DNA from 3 places in the Streptomyces sp. NPDC052682 genome. Region 1 is predicted to be linked to each of the others. Evidence: riboswitches for the same ligand, from Rfam matches in the RefSeq annotation. Region 1 holds a riboswitch; each other region holds the start of a gene.

What was found. Region 1 has a riboswitch for cyclic di-AMP ahead of AB0K80_RS04575 (LysM peptidoglycan-binding domain-containing protein). Riboswitches for the same ligand answer to the same signal wherever they lie in the genome.
Region 2: linked by a shared signal. The riboswitch ahead of AB0K80_RS14110 (M23 family metallopeptidase) and the one ahead of AB0K80_RS04575 (LysM peptidoglycan-binding domain-containing protein) in region 1 are both predicted to bind cyclic di-AMP.
Region 3: linked by a shared signal. The riboswitch ahead of AB0K80_RS23630 (M23 family metallopeptidase) and the one ahead of AB0K80_RS04575 (LysM peptidoglycan-binding domain-containing protein) in region 1 are both predicted to bind cyclic di-AMP.

Annotation. Positions count from the first base shown of each region.
Region 1 covers NZ_JBFATS010000002.1:456,186-460,828, reverse strand. The annotation lists gene AB0K80_RS04585 (DUF2092 domain-containing protein) at 1-143, opposite strand, end outside; gene AB0K80_RS04580 (polyprenyl synthetase family protein) at 430-1,440, opposite strand; cyclic di-AMP (ydaO/yuaA leader) riboswitch at 1,973-2,129, shown strand; gene AB0K80_RS04575 (LysM peptidoglycan-binding domain-containing protein) at 2,135-2,950, shown strand; gene AB0K80_RS04570 (HAD family hydrolase) at 2,947-3,765, opposite strand; gene AB0K80_RS04565 (GNAT family N-acetyltransferase) at 3,996-4,643, shown strand, end outside.
Region 2 covers NZ_JBFATS010000008.1:25,678-30,320, forward strand. The annotation lists gene AB0K80_RS14105 (aldo/keto reductase) at 1-845, opposite strand, end outside; gene AB0K80_RS14110 (M23 family metallopeptidase) at 940-1,968, opposite strand; cyclic di-AMP (ydaO/yuaA leader) riboswitch at 1,981-2,142, opposite strand; tRNA gene AB0K80_RS14115 (tRNA-Met) at 2,437-2,510, opposite strand; gene AB0K80_RS14120 (dihydrofolate reductase family protein) at 2,559-3,698, opposite strand; gene AB0K80_RS14125 (MarR family transcriptional regulator) at 3,788-4,303, shown strand; gene ribA (GTP cyclohydrolase II) at 4,429-4,643, shown strand, end outside.
Region 3 covers NZ_JBFATS010000015.1:84,184-88,826, reverse strand. The annotation lists gene AB0K80_RS23640 (pitrilysin family protein) at 1-471, shown strand, start outside; gene AB0K80_RS23635 (pitrilysin family protein) at 468-1,856, shown strand; cyclic di-AMP (ydaO/yuaA leader) riboswitch at 2,048-2,211, shown strand; gene AB0K80_RS23630 (M23 family metallopeptidase) at 2,225-3,001, shown strand; gene AB0K80_RS23625 (GntR family transcriptional regulator) at 3,202-3,888, shown strand; gene AB0K80_RS23620 (HPr family phosphocarrier protein) at 4,095-4,376, opposite strand; gene AB0K80_RS23615 (GNAT family N-acetyltransferase) at 4,554-4,643, shown strand, end outside.

The sequences.
Region 1 (4,643 bases):
AGCGCGGGGACGAGTCCGATCGTCGCGGCCGCCACGCCCATCACCGCGACCGGGACCACGTACCGCGCGGCCTTGCGCCGGCCGGCGGGCAGGTCGTCGGTCTCCCCGGCGGTCGTGTTGTCGTCGGATGCGTACGGTGCCATCTGTGCCCTACCTCCGTGGTCGGCGGCGGCTGTCCATCTCGAGTCCTCGCACCGGTTCCTCGTCGAGCCGCCATTCTCACCCGAATCGGTGAGATGTGGTGAAGTCCGTGGTTTCCATCTGACCAAATCCGTCCGATGGTTGCGTCAGACCCCGGGCTCAACTCCGTGTACTGCTCCGGTATGACACGGCCGGGCGGTGTCTCCCCCGACCCGTAGGGGTCGTAGGGGCAGACACCGCCCGGAACACACCGTCGTTGCGAGGCACGCCGTCGAGCAGGGCCGGGGACTACCCCGCCCGGTGCACCACCGCGTCGCACAGTTCCACCAGGGCCGCCTTCGCGGGCCCCTCCCGCAGCGGGGCCAGGGCCGCCCGGGCCTCCTCCGCGTAGCGGACGGTGTCCCGGCGCGCCTGGTCCAGGGCCGGGTGGGCGCGCAGCAGGCGCAGCGCCTCGGCGTGCCGGCCGTCATCCGTGAGGTCGGAGTCCAGCAGCTCGCACAGGGCGACGTCCTCGGCGAGCCCGAGCCGGGCGGCCCGCTCGCGCAGCCGCAGGACGGGCAGGGTGGGGATGCCCTCGCGCAGGTCCGTGCCGGGTGTCTTGCCGGACTCGTGGGAGTCGGAGGCGATGTCCAGGACGTCGTCCGCGAGCTGGAAGGCGACGCCGAGCCGCTCGCCGTACTGGGTGAGGACGTCCACGACCGTCTCGTCGGCGCCGGACATCATCGCGCCGAACCGGCAGGAGACCGCCACCAGCGAGCCGGTCTTGCCGCCCAGCACGTCCAGGTAGTGGTCGACCGGATCGCGCCCATCCTGCGGCCCCGCCGTCTCCAGGATCTGCCCGGTGACCAGCCGCTCGAACGCCACGGCCTGCACCCGCACGGCCTCGGGTCCGAGGTCGGCCAGGATCTGCGAGGCGCGCGCGAAGAGGAAGTCGCCGGTGAGGACGGCGACGGAGTTGCCCCAGCGGGTGTTCGCGCTGGGCACCCCGCGCCGTACGGCCGCCTCGTCCATCACGTCGTCGTGGTACAGCGTGGCCAGGTGGGTCAGCTCCACGACGACGGCGGAGGGCACGATCCCGGGGGCGTACGGGTCGCCGAACTGTGCGGCGAGCATCACCAGCAGCGGCCGGAACCGCTTGCCCCCGGCGCGCACCAGGTGCTGGGCGGCCTCCGTGATGAAGGGCACCTCACTCTTGGTGGCCTCGAGCAGCCCTTCCTCGACAGCCGCCAATCCGGCCTGGACATCGGCTTCGAGAGCCTGGTCCCGCACGCTCAGCCCGAATGGCCCGACGACGGTCACGAGGGGTCTCCTGTCTGCTGGTGTCTGCTGGCGATTACACGGTTTGTCGATAGGTCGCTGCCCTCACTCGAGTCAGCGTATCCGGTCACGTTTCGATCACCGCCAGCGCCCGCTGTTACAGGCCGGGCGGTATCCGATCACGCCCGTTATGTTTTTGATCGACTGATAAGACCAGATACATACAGAAATATATCGACCGGCGCCTCGTCATGCCGGTCATCCTGCCCGCACGCCCGATTTGCCGCAAATAGCAAGCGAATTCGCCTCTTGAGCGGACATGCGCACCGGGCCGGCGATCAGTGAAGTAAGTCACTTCCGCCACACCCATCTCATCACACCACACCCCGCCGTTTCGCCTTCCCGAAAGCGCCAGTTGAACTTGGCGACCGCAAAGGATCAAGCGCGTCAAATCCCCCAAGGCAAGATCAACCAGCGTGATCTGTGACGTCGGCACTTGTTCCCGACATGTGCTCTCGCATACGTTCCCGCCCTGCCGGGCGGACGCCTAATCCTGCCGCCGCCCGTGCCACCGATGACCACTTCACTCACGCACGGCAGGAGCGGGGGACCCAGGTAAGCCGCCGGACCGGTGCTCGCACCGGTCCGGCTCGGGGTGAAGCCGCGCCCACGCGGCCGGGCACCTCCCGCCCGAACCCGACAGCTCACCTCGCAGGCGTCGGAGAGGAACGACAGCATGCCCGGACGAGGTAAGCACCGCCGCCCCAGAACCAATCCGCTCACCCGAGGTGTCGTGGCCGCCGGAACCGGCGGGGCGGCGCTCGCCCTCCCCCTGCTGGCCGCGACGACCGCGAACGCCGCCCAGCTCCCGCAGACGGCGCCCGCCACGGTCGCCCGGACCGCGCCCCAGGTGGTCCAGCCCCCCAAGACCCTCACGTACACCGTGGCCAAGGGCGACACCCTCTACCGCATCGCCGACCGGTACGACGTGCGCGGCGGCTGGCGTCAGCTCTACAAGGACAACCGCACGGCCGTCGGCGACAACCCGGGGCTGATCCACCCGGGCCTGAAGCTGAAGGTCAGGACCACCGAGGCGGACGCCGGCGAGAAGAAGGCCGGCGCGACCAAGTCGTCCACCGCCGCGAAGCCGGCGGCGAAGCCCGCCGTCCAGCCCGCCGCGAAGCCCGCCGCGTCCGTCGCCCAGGCCACCCAGGCCTCGGTGACGACGTACCCGGACAACCTCGACGGCTGGATCCGGGAAGCGCTGGACATCATGGCGCGCAAGGGCATCCCGGGGTCCTACGACGGCATCTACCGCAACATCATGCGCGAGTCGTCCGGCAACCCGCTGGCCATCAACAACTGGGACTCCAACGCCGCCGCCGGCACGCCGTCCAAGGGCCTGCTGCAGGTCATCGACCCGACCTTCCAGGCGTACCACGTGGACGGCACGTCCTGGGACCCCTACGACCCGGTCGCCAACATCACGGCGGCCTGCAACTACGCGGCCCACCGGTACGGCTCGATCGACAACGTCTTCGGGCCCTACTAGAGCCGGCTGCCGGGAAACAGTCGCTCGAGGACGACGGCGATGCCGTCGTCCTCGTTCGACAGGGTGACCTCGTCGGCCACCGCCTTCAGTTCGGGATGGGCGTTGGCCATCGCGACGCCGTGGGCGGCCCACTCGAACATCGGGATGTCGTTGGGCATGTCGCCGAAGGCGATCGTCTCGTGCCGGCCAAGACCCAGGTGCTCGGCGGCCAGCGCCAGCCCGGTCGCCTTGGTGATGCCGCACGGCTGGAGCTCGACCGTGCCCGGCCCCGACATCGTCACCGAAGCGAGGGACCCCACCACCGCGCGTGCCGTTGCCGCCAGTTCGTCGTCCGACAGGAAGGGGTGGCGCAGCAGCACCTTGCTGATGGGCGCGCACCACAGGTCCGCGCGCCGCGCGACGCGCAGCGCCGGCAGGGTCGGGTGCGGCATCAGATAGCCCGGCTCGATGAGCGTGAGCCCGTCGACGCCGTCCTGGTCGACGGCCGCGTACACCTCCCCCACCTCGGCCTCGACCTTCTCCAGCGCGGTCTCGGCGAGCTCCCGGTCCAGCGTGACGGACCACAGCAGCCGGTCGGCGCCGGCGTCGTACACCTGCGCGCCCTGCCCGCACACCGCGAGCCCCTCGCAGCGCAGGTCGTCCAGGAGCGGCCGCACTCTCGGTGCCGGGCGGCCCGTCACCACGAGGTGCTGGGCACCGGCGTCCGCCACCCGCGCGAGCGCGGCGAAGGACCGGTCGGACAGGGTGTCGTCGCCGCGCAGCAGCGTTCCGTCCAGGTCGGTGGCGATGAGGGAGTAAGCGAGGGGTGCGGCCATGATCAGAGAATACGGACCGCGGACCCGTCCGACTCATCGCCTGCCGCACGCCTCCCGCCCCGGAAAGGCCTTTCCGGCATGGCCGGTTACCGCACGGTTGAAGGTCTTCGCACCACTTGGCAACAAGATGCTCCGCTCCCTACCGCCTTGGTGGTCCCGGGCGGTACCTTCCAAGTGTCCAGGGGGGACTTGATCGGGGGGTCAGGTTGAGCAACGGACGCAGTGGACGCATGCGCGTGCTGATGCCCGAGGAGCTCGGCGAGGGGGAGAGGGAGCGCTGGCGGGAGCTGCGCGCCGGGTCACAGGCGCCGCGCAACCCTTTCATGGAGCCGGAGTTCACCGAGGCGGTGGGCCGCGTACGGCCGCGGGCCCGGGTCGCGGTGCTGTACGAGGGGCGGGAGCCGGTCGGTTTCCTGCCCTACGAGCAGGGTGCGCTGGGGCAGGGCCGGGCGATCGGGCTCGGGGTGTCGGACAGCCAGGGCGCGGTGCTGCTGCCGGGCCTGCGCCCGGACACCGGCGCGCTGCTGCGGGGCTGTTCCCTGTCGAGCTACGTCTTCGACAACCTGGAGGCCGAGCAGCAGCTGTTCACGCCGTACGCGGCGGAGGAGCACCCCGCCTACGTCATCGACGTGGCCAAGGGCTACGAGACGTACGAGTCCGTGCTGCGCGCCCAGTCGCCGAAGTTCCTCAGGACCACCCTCGCCAAGGAGCGGCGGCTGGGCCGCCAGGTCGGCGAGGTGCGGTTCGTCTTCGACGAGCGGGACCCGGCCGCGCTGCGCACCCTCATGGAGTGGAAGTCGGCGCAGTACCGCCGCACCGGCCGCCGCGACCGGTTCGCGCAGGAGTGGATCACCCGGCTGGTGGCCCGGCTCGCCGGG
Region 2 (4,643 bases), on a different contig from region 1:
ACCGTCGGCTGGGCCGCCAGCCACGCCAGGGCGACGGTCGCGACGGGCACCTCGTGGGCCGCGGCGATCTCGTCCAGGACCGGCAGGACGCGCCGGCCCCGCTCCGTCTCCAGGTACTTGCCGGCGCCGCCCGCCCGCGCGCTGTCCACCGTCGTAGCGGGCCGGTACTTGCCGGTGAGGAAGCCGGAGGCGAGCGCGTAGTACGGCACGGCCGCCAGGCCGGAGCGCTCGGCGACGTCGCGCAGTTCACCCTCGTAGGTGTCGCGCGAGACGAGGTTGTAGTGGGGCTGCAGCGCCACGTACCGGGCGAGGCCCTCGCGGTCGGAGAACTCCAGGGACGCCTTGAGCCGCTCCGCCGAGATGTTGGAGGCGGCGATGTAGCGCACCTTGCCCGCCTTCACCAGGTCGTCCAGCGCGCCGATGATCTCCTCGACGGGCACCTCGGGCTGGTCGAAGTGGGTGTAGTACAGGTCGATGTAGTCGGTGCCGAGGCGGCGCAGGGAGGCGTCGGCGGCGGCCTTGATGTTCGCGGCGGACAGGCCCTGGTACCGGGGGTGCTGGCTGACCTTGGTGGCGATGACGACGTCGGAGCGGTTGCCGCGCGCGGCGAGCCACCTGCCGATGATCGTCTCGGACTCGCCGCCCTGGTTGCCGTCGACCCACGCCGAGTACACGTCGGCCGTGTCGACGAAGTTGCCGCCGGCGGCCGTGTAGGCGTCCAGAACCGCGAAGGAGGTGGCCTCGTCGGCGGTCCAGCCGAAGACGTTGCCCCCGAGAGCGAGCGGGAAGACCTCGAGGTCGGAACTGCCGAGCTTGCGAAGCGAAGGGGTGGTGTTCGACGTCATGTCCGTCGTCAACGACCCGGCCGGACCCGCCCATTCCACGCGTCCGGCCAAGGGTTCGTAAACTCCCGGGCGTTGCCCGATCCCCCGGCGGGGCTCAGACGTTGAGGCCCTTGCCGCGCAGCCACGCCATCGGATCGACGCCGTTCGCGGAACCGTCCGGGTGGACCTCCAGGTGGAGGTGGGCCCCGGTGACGTTGCCGGTGGCGCCGACGCGGCCGATCACATCACCGGTGTTGACCTTCTGGCCGACGCTGACGTTGATGGAGGACTGGTGGCAGAACCACAGCTCCGTACCGTCGTCGAGGGTCAGGATCGTGCGGTAACCGTACGAACCGGCCCAGCCGGCCTCGGTGATGGTGCCGCTGTGCACGGCCTTGATGAGGGTGCCGGTGGGCGCGGCGAAGTCGAGGCCGGTGTGGTAGCCGGAGGACCAGTAGGCGCCGGCCTGGCCGAAGGTGGAGGTGATGGTGTACGAGGAGGTCGGCAGCGTGTACTGCTTGGCCAGCTCGGCCAGGCGCTCGGCCTCGGCCTTCTTGCGGGCTTCTTCCTCCGCCTTCTCCTTGGCCGCGGCGGCCTTGGCCTCGGCCTCCTTCTGCGCCTTCTCGGCGGCCTCCTGAGCGGCCTTCTCGGCGGCGGCCGCGGCCTCGGCGGCGGCCTTGCTCTCGACCTGGGCCTGCTGCCGCTCGGCCTGCGCCATGATCCGGGCGCGCAGCACCTCACCGGCGTCGGCGGCGCCCTGCTCGGTGTCGGCGGAGGTCGTGCCGATGCTGCTGAGCGGGGTGGCGGAGCCCTCGGGGGTGTCGTCGTCCGAGATCAGGGAACCCACGGAGGACAGGTCCGGCATGGAGATCGACACCGGCGGCTTGCCGGTCTGCGCGCTGGCCATGCCGCCCGCGCCGACGGCCGCTATGACACCGACGCCGAGGACGGTGGAGCTGCGGGCGAGCCCGCCGCGCTGCTTGGTGACGCGATGCCGGCCGCGTACGGGACGGATGGACTCCTCGGTGGGGTTCCACTCCTGGAACGGGCCCTCGTCGACGCTGGGGCCGCCGTAGCCGAAGGTGTCGGTCTCGCGCCGGCTCGGCGCGTACGGGGCCGCGGGGGCAGGCCGGTTGGACGCCACGTAGGCGTACTCCTTTCCTTCCGTCTCCGCCTACCGGGTTAGCTGACGGGTTCGGAGCGGGAAGGTCTCCTACGCGCGTATACCGGCCGGCCGTGCCGGCACGGCGGTATCCGCGTGATTCACCCCATGGTGGTGGTTCCCCGGTTCCCTTGCGGGATTCGGCGCGTGCGCACGGAGCCGCCTTCTGTGACGGCTGGGACGACCGCGCTGCGTTATCGAACGTTAATAGAGGTGAGGTGGTGATTCCAAGCGGTTCCGCTTGATCGTTAGCGAATTTCCCGGGGACTTACCTGTCATCACCGGCGATAATCGGGCGAGTTGACCACACCTCGCGTGACTGACGGGGCTTGACGGACCGTCAACTGCCGTGCGGAGCGGGACAGTGCGGTCACACCGCGTGACGCTGCCGCCCCGGCTCGGGAACGACTCAGGGCCGGAACTCGATGAGTTCCGGCCCTGAGCCTTCAGTAGCGGGGACAGGATTTGAACCTGCGACCTCTGGGTTATGAGCCCAGCGAGCTACCGAGCTGCTCCACCCCGCGTCGGTATGACACCAGTGTACGCCATGTTCGGGACAGCCCGCACACACGTCACCGCCCGCCGCCGATCAGGTGCCGGTTGGGGGCTTTGGCCCGCTCCTCGTGCTCCGCCAGGACGACGACGTCCGCACCGGCCGCCGCCAGCAGTCCGCTGCCGTCCGCGCCCGCCACGAAGGTGTCCGGCTCCCGCCACGCCGTGACCACCCGCCGTACGCCCGCCGCCAGGATCAGCCGGGCACAGGGCAGCGGCCGGGAGGACCGGCGGGCGCAGGGTTCCAGGCTGCTGTAGACGGTGGCGGTCGCCAGGCGCGGGTCGTCCGGGCCGGTCTTCGCCAGCGCGGCCTCCTCCGCGTGCACGACGGGGTCGCCGCCCTCGCGGGAGTACCCCCGGGCCAGTTCCGTACCGTCGGCCGCCACCACCACCGCCCCCACGCTGAACGCGGTGTCCGAGGGCGGGCAGCGCTCGGCCAGTTCGCAGGCCAGGGCGAGCCAGTGGTGGTCCGCGGCCGAGGGCAGCGGGCCGGTGCCCGGGGCGGTCGGCCGGTAGCGCATGAGGACGACGTCGCCGATCGCGCGGGTCTCCAGCAGCCGCAGCCGGCCGCCCTGGTAGGAGCCCGGGCCGAAGAGGCGGGGCGCGGCCGGATCGCCCACGAAGAGCGGGGCGAGGACGAGCTGGAGTTCGTCGGCGAGGCCCTGGGTGAGGAGCTGGGTGTGGATCTGCCCGCCGCCCTCGACCATGAGCCGCCGTACGCCGCGCACGTCGTGCAGGTGGGTGAGCAGGCGCCGCCAGTCGAGGCCGCTGCCGAGCGGCACGACGTCGGCGGTGATGCCGAGGGCGCGGGCCCGTTCGGCGCCCCGGTCGGTCGTGTAGAGGACCTTCTCGCCCCCGGTGTGCCAGAACTGTGCCGCCGGGTCCAGGTCCCCGGAGCCGCTGACCGTGACCTTCAGGGGGTACTCGGGCCTGCCCTCGGCCAGGCGGGCGGCGCGCCGCCCGGGCGCGTTGACCAGCAGCCGGGGGTTGTCGGCGCGGATGGTGCCGGCGCCGACCAGGATCGCGTCGACGGACGCCCGCACCTCGTCGACCCGGTCGAAGTCGGCGGGGCTGGACAGCAGCAGGCGCTCAGGGCCGGTGTCGTCCAGGTAGCCGTCGAGGGAGACGGCGGCGGACAGCAGGACGTACGGGTGGGGCATCGGCGCGCTCCTCGCAGCCGGACCCGGGAGCCGTGCGGCGGGTCCTGGTGGGTCTTGGTTCAAGTTTGAAGCAAACCTACACTGGCGGCATGACGACCCGCTGGCTCTCCCCTGCCGAGCAGCGCGCCTGGCGCGCGTACCTCGCCGCCACCCTGCTCGTGGAGGACGCGATCGACCGGCAGCTCCAGCAGGACGCCGGCATGCCGCACCTGTACTACTCCATCCTGGCCACCCTCTCGGAAACCCCGGAGCGGCGGCTGCGCATGACCGACCTCGCCGAGCGGCTGAAGATCACGCGGACCCGGCTGACGTACGCCGTGACGCGCCTGGAGAAGGACGGCCTGGTACGGCGGGAGGCGTGCCGGTGGGACAAGCGGGGCAGCATCGCCGTGCTGACCGACGCGGGCCTGGCGGTGCTGGAGCGCGCGGCTCCCGGGCACGTCGAGACCGTACGGGCCTCCCTCTTCGACCACCTCAGCGAGGAGCAGGTCGGGCAGCTGGAGGAGATCTGCGGCGAGGTGGCACGGGCGCTGCAGGAGGACGCGACGCGGCCGGCGTCCGACGACGTGCCGTGGCGCCGCCGCTCGTCGCCGCCCTGCTCATGACGCTGTGAGATGCCCCTCATCATGCGGCTGAATAGCCAGTTGCTTCAAATTTAAAGCATGCAGTAGAGTCCCGGGCCATGTCCTGCTTCAAATCTGAAGCACTGGAACGGAACCCGGAGGCCCGCATGCCCGAGATCCCCGCCGCCACCCCGCGCGCCCGTGTCCGGGTCCCGCTGCGCTTCCACGACGGCTACCGCGTCGACGCGGACCTGGTCACCTTCCACGGGCTGGTGGACGGCCGGGAGCACCTGGCCGTCGTCCTGGGCGACCCCGGCCCGGTGCCGCTGGTACGGCTGCACTCCGAGTGCCTGACCGGGGACGTGTTCGGCTCGGCGCGCTG
Region 3 (4,643 bases), on a different contig from region 1:
GCCGGGTTCGGACTGCTGCGGCTGGCCGGGGCGCCCTCCATGGGCTGGCTCGACGTGAAGACCTCCGGCGATGTCGAGGTGCCCGTGATCGAGGCCGCCATCGACGAGGAGCTCGCCCGGTTCGCCGAGGAGGGCCCCACCGCGGAGGAGATGGAGCGCGCCCAGGCCCAGCTGGAGCGCGAGTGGCTGGACCGGCTCGGCACGGTCGCCGGCCGCGCCGACGAACTGTGCCGCTACGCCGTGCTGTTCGGCGACCCGCAGCTCGCCCTCACCGCCGTCCAGCGCGTGCTGGAGGTGACGCCCGAGGAGGTCAGGGAGATCGCCCAGGCCCGGCTGCGGCCCGACAACCGCGCGGTGCTGGTCTACGAGCCGACCGCCCCCGAGCACGCCGAGGACGTGGAAGGCACCGAGGACCCGGAGTCCGCGGCGACCGTGGAAGCCACCGACGACAACGAGGAGGCGGCGAAGTGACCGAGCTCGCCACGATGGAGTTCCACCCCCGGCCCCAGGCGGGCGAGCCCAAGCCGTGGGCGTTCCCGGCGCCCGAGCGCGGTGCGCTCGGCAACGGCCTGACGGTGCTGCGCTGCCACCGCCCCGGCCAGCAGGTCGTCGCCGTCGAGGTGCTGCTGGACGCGCCCCTGGACGCCGAGCCCGCGGGCTTGGACGGCGTCGCCACGATCATGGCGCGGGCCTTCTCGGAGGGCACCGACAAGCACTCCGCCGAGGAGTTCGCCGCCGAGCTGGAGCGCTGCGGCGCCACCCTCGACACCCACGCCGACCACCCCGGCGTACGCCTCAGCCTGGAAGTGCCCGCCTCCCGCCTGGCCAAGGCGCTCGGCCTGGTCGCCGACGCCCTGCGGGCACCCGCCTTCGCCGACAGCGAGATCGAGCGGCTGGTGCGCAACCGCCTCGACGAGATCCCGCACGAGCTGGCCAACCCCTCCCGGCGGGCCGCCAAGGAGCTGTCCAAAGAGCTGTTCCCGGCGGGCTCGCGCATGTCGCGGCCGCGCCAGGGCACCGAGGAGACCGTCGCGGCCATCGACGCGGCGGCGGTGCGCGCCTTCTACGAGCGGCACGTGCGCCCCGCCACGGCCACCGCCGTGGTCGTCGGCGACCTCACCGGCATCGACCTGGACGCGCTGCTCGCCGACACGCTCGGCTCCTGGACCGGCTCGCCGGGCGAGCCGCGGCCCGTGCCGCCGGTGACCGCCGACGACACCGGCCGGGTCGTGATCGTGGACCGTCCCGGTGCCGTCCAGACGCAGCTGCTGATCGGCCGCATCGGCCCCGACCGCCACGACCGCGTGTGGCCCGCCCAGGTGCTCGGCACGTACTGCCTCGGCGGCACCCTCACCTCCCGCCTGGACCGCGTGCTGCGTGAGGAGAAGGGCTACACCTACGGGGTGCGGTCGTTCGCCCAGGTCCTGCGGTCCACCGCGGAGGGCACCGGTGCCGCGATGCTCGCCATCAGCGGCTCCGTCGACACCCCGAACACCGGCCCGGCGCTCGACGACCTGTTCAAGGTGCTGCGCACGCTTGCCAAGGACGGGCTCACCGACGCCGAGCGGGACGTGGCCGTGCAGAACCTGGTGGGCGTGGCGCCGCTGAAGTACGAGACGGCCGCGGCCGTCGCGAGCACGCTGGCCGACCAGGTCGAGCAGCACCTGCCCGACGACTACCAGGCCGCGCTGTACCGGCAGCTCGCCGCGACCGGCACCGTGGAGGCCACCGCGGCGGTCGTGAACGCCTTCCCGGTGGACCGTCTGGTGACCGTGCTGGTGGGTGACGCGGCGCAGATCAAGGAGCCTGTGGAGGCCCTCGGTATCGGCCAAGTCAGCGTGGTCGCCGCCGAGTAGCGGCACGCGCGCGTGGAGGCCCTGGTGGCGTGCCTGTCACCAGGGCCCCCTTATGCCCGAATTGGGGCGGAGGTTGCCTGTCTGCCCTGTGGGATGCGCTACAAAAGCCGCGTTCCGTTTGGGGATTGAAACGCGTCCCGTTTAGCTTCGTCCGGGCTGTCCGTCAGGCAGTGCGCCGCACCCGCGGCAGCGGACAGTCATCGCCGAGTCCCCGTACGGCGCGAGCCAGGGGAGCCGGGGACCCACCACGTCCCTGGGGTGAATCGGGCGCCCGCGCACACCGCGAGGGGGCCCGTAGGAGACCTTCCTGCTCCGAACCCGTCAGCTAACCCGGTAGGCGAGAGGGAAGGAAAGGACCAGCACACTTCATGGCGTTCACGCGCGCCGCACGCAAGCCCGCAGGCAAGCACCGTCGTCCCACCCGCATGCAGCGCGGCACCGCCCGCGCGGCGGGCGTCGCGGCCCTCGCCACCACCGGCGTCATCGGCACCGTCGCGGCCCCGGCGTTCGCCGCCGAGCCCGCCCCGCAGCAGACCGGCCTCACCCCGGTCGTCACCCTCGGCGGCTCCGTCGCCGACGAGATCGACGCCCAGGCCGCCGCCCAGCAGCAGGCCGCCGAGGAGGCCGCCGCGCGCAAGAAGGCCGAGGAGGACGCCCGCAAGCGGGCCGCCGAGGCGGCCAAGGAGGCCCGCGATGCCAAGGAGCGCGCCGCCCGCGAGGCCGAGCGCAAGCGTCTGAACACCTTCGTGCCGCCCATCTCCGGCTCGTACGTCTCCACCGGCTACCGGGCCAGCAGCGGCCTGTGGTCCTCCGGCAGCCACACCGGCGTCGACTTCCACGCCGCCACCGGCACCCCCGTCCACGCCGTCGGCGCGGGCACCGTCGTCGAGGCCGGCTGGGGCGGCGCGTACGGCAACCAGGTCGTGATCAAGATGCACGACGGCACCTACACCCAGTACGGGCACCTGTCCTCGATCGGCGTCTCGGTGGGCCAGCAGGTCACCCCCGGGCAGCAGATCGGCCTGTCCGGCGCGACCGGCAACGTCACCGGACCGCACCTGCACTTCGAGGCCCGTACGACCCCGGAGTACGGCTCGGACATCGACCCCGTGGCGTACCTGCGCTCGCACGGCGTGCACGTCTGAGGCGCGCAGGTCCGACCCGCACGGTCCGTACCGCAAGGCCCCGGCTCCCGAGCCGGGGCTTTCGCCGTTTCGCACGCCGTGCTGTCCAAAAAATATCCATGGATTCCGGCCCGCCGTCGGAAATTCCGGCTCATTGCAATAGAGTCACGGAACACACGTCCATCGTCGACGTTTCACGGGGATTAAGGCGGAGGTCGGTCATGCGTATTCCGGCGCACTCGGTGTGTACCGCGATCCGGGACGACATCGTCGCCGGTGTCTACGAGCGCGGCAGCCGGCTCACCGAGGAACTCCTCGCGCGTCGCTACGGCGTCTCCCGCGTCCCCGTCCGCGAGGCCCTGCGCACCCTGGAGGCCGAGGGCTTCGTGGTGACCCGGCGGCACGCGGGCGCGTGCGTGGCGGAGCCCACCGAGCAGGAGGCCGCCGACCTGCTGGAGATGCGCCTGCTCCTGGAACCGCTCGGCGCCTGCCGGGCCGCCCAGCGCCGCACCGAGGCCCATCTGAAGGTGCTGCGCGGCCTGGTGCGGCTGGGGCAGGAGCGCGCCCGCCGGGGCAACAGCGACGACCTGCGCTCCCTCGGCGGCTGGTTCCACGAGACGCTCGCCCAGGCCTGCGGCAGCCCCGCCCTGACGTCGCTGCTGACCCAGCTGCGCCACAAGATCACCTGGATGTACGCGGTGGAGGCGCCGGCCGACCCCGTGGAGACCTGGGCCGAGCACGGGGCGATCGTGGACGCCGTGGCGCGCGGCGACGGGGAGCGCGCGCGGGCGCTCACGGCGCTGCACACCGAGCGCGCCGGCGCCGCGCACCGGCTGCGATTCGCCTCCGGCGGCGACCGTGTGAGGAATTCGCAACGTGCCGTACACACGCCGAGCCTGCGGCATTAACGCGGGAGCCGTATACAAAGAAGGGTTATTCGGCGGGGTTCGTTTTTGCTGCCCTTTTACTGCGCTGCCCTTTTGCCGCACGTCCTTTTGTCAAGCTGTCCTTTTGCCGTGTCGGCCTGTTGCCGTGCCGGTGAATTCCGGTTGCCGGACGTGAAAGAGCCGCGCCGCCCGCAGGCGACGCGGCTCCTCTGTGCCGGCGCGGTGGCTCAGACGGTCTCGGGAAGCTCCTCGAGACCCTCCGAGACCAGCTTGGCCAGCCGGTCCAGGGCGGCGTCCGCGCCCTCGGCGTCGGAGGCGAGGACGATCTCCTCGCCGCCCTGGGCGCCCAGGCCCAGGACGGCCAGCATGGAGGCCGCGTTGACAGGGGTACCGCCTGCCTTGGCGATCGTCACCGGGACGCCTGCGGCCGTGGCGGCTCGGACGAAGATGGAGGCGGGGCGGGCGTGGAGGCCCTCGGCCCAGCCGACGTTGACGCGGCGCTCAGCCATGTGTTGCTGCCCTTCGAGTGTTCAGGGTTGTCTAGACCATTTTTCCACACGTGAAGCACCCCGGCCAGATCCGTGTCCTGACCGGAAGGTGGCGTCCGGGCCGCGGCCTCGGCCCGGAACTGCGCCCTCACAGAGTGCCCCGCGCCGTTGCCGGACGCGAGCCGTACGCTGGGGCCCATGCAGACCTCGTCGGACCGGCACGAGTACCCCGCCCACTGGGAAGCCGACGTGGTGCTGCGCGACGGCGGCACCGCACGCATCCGCCCC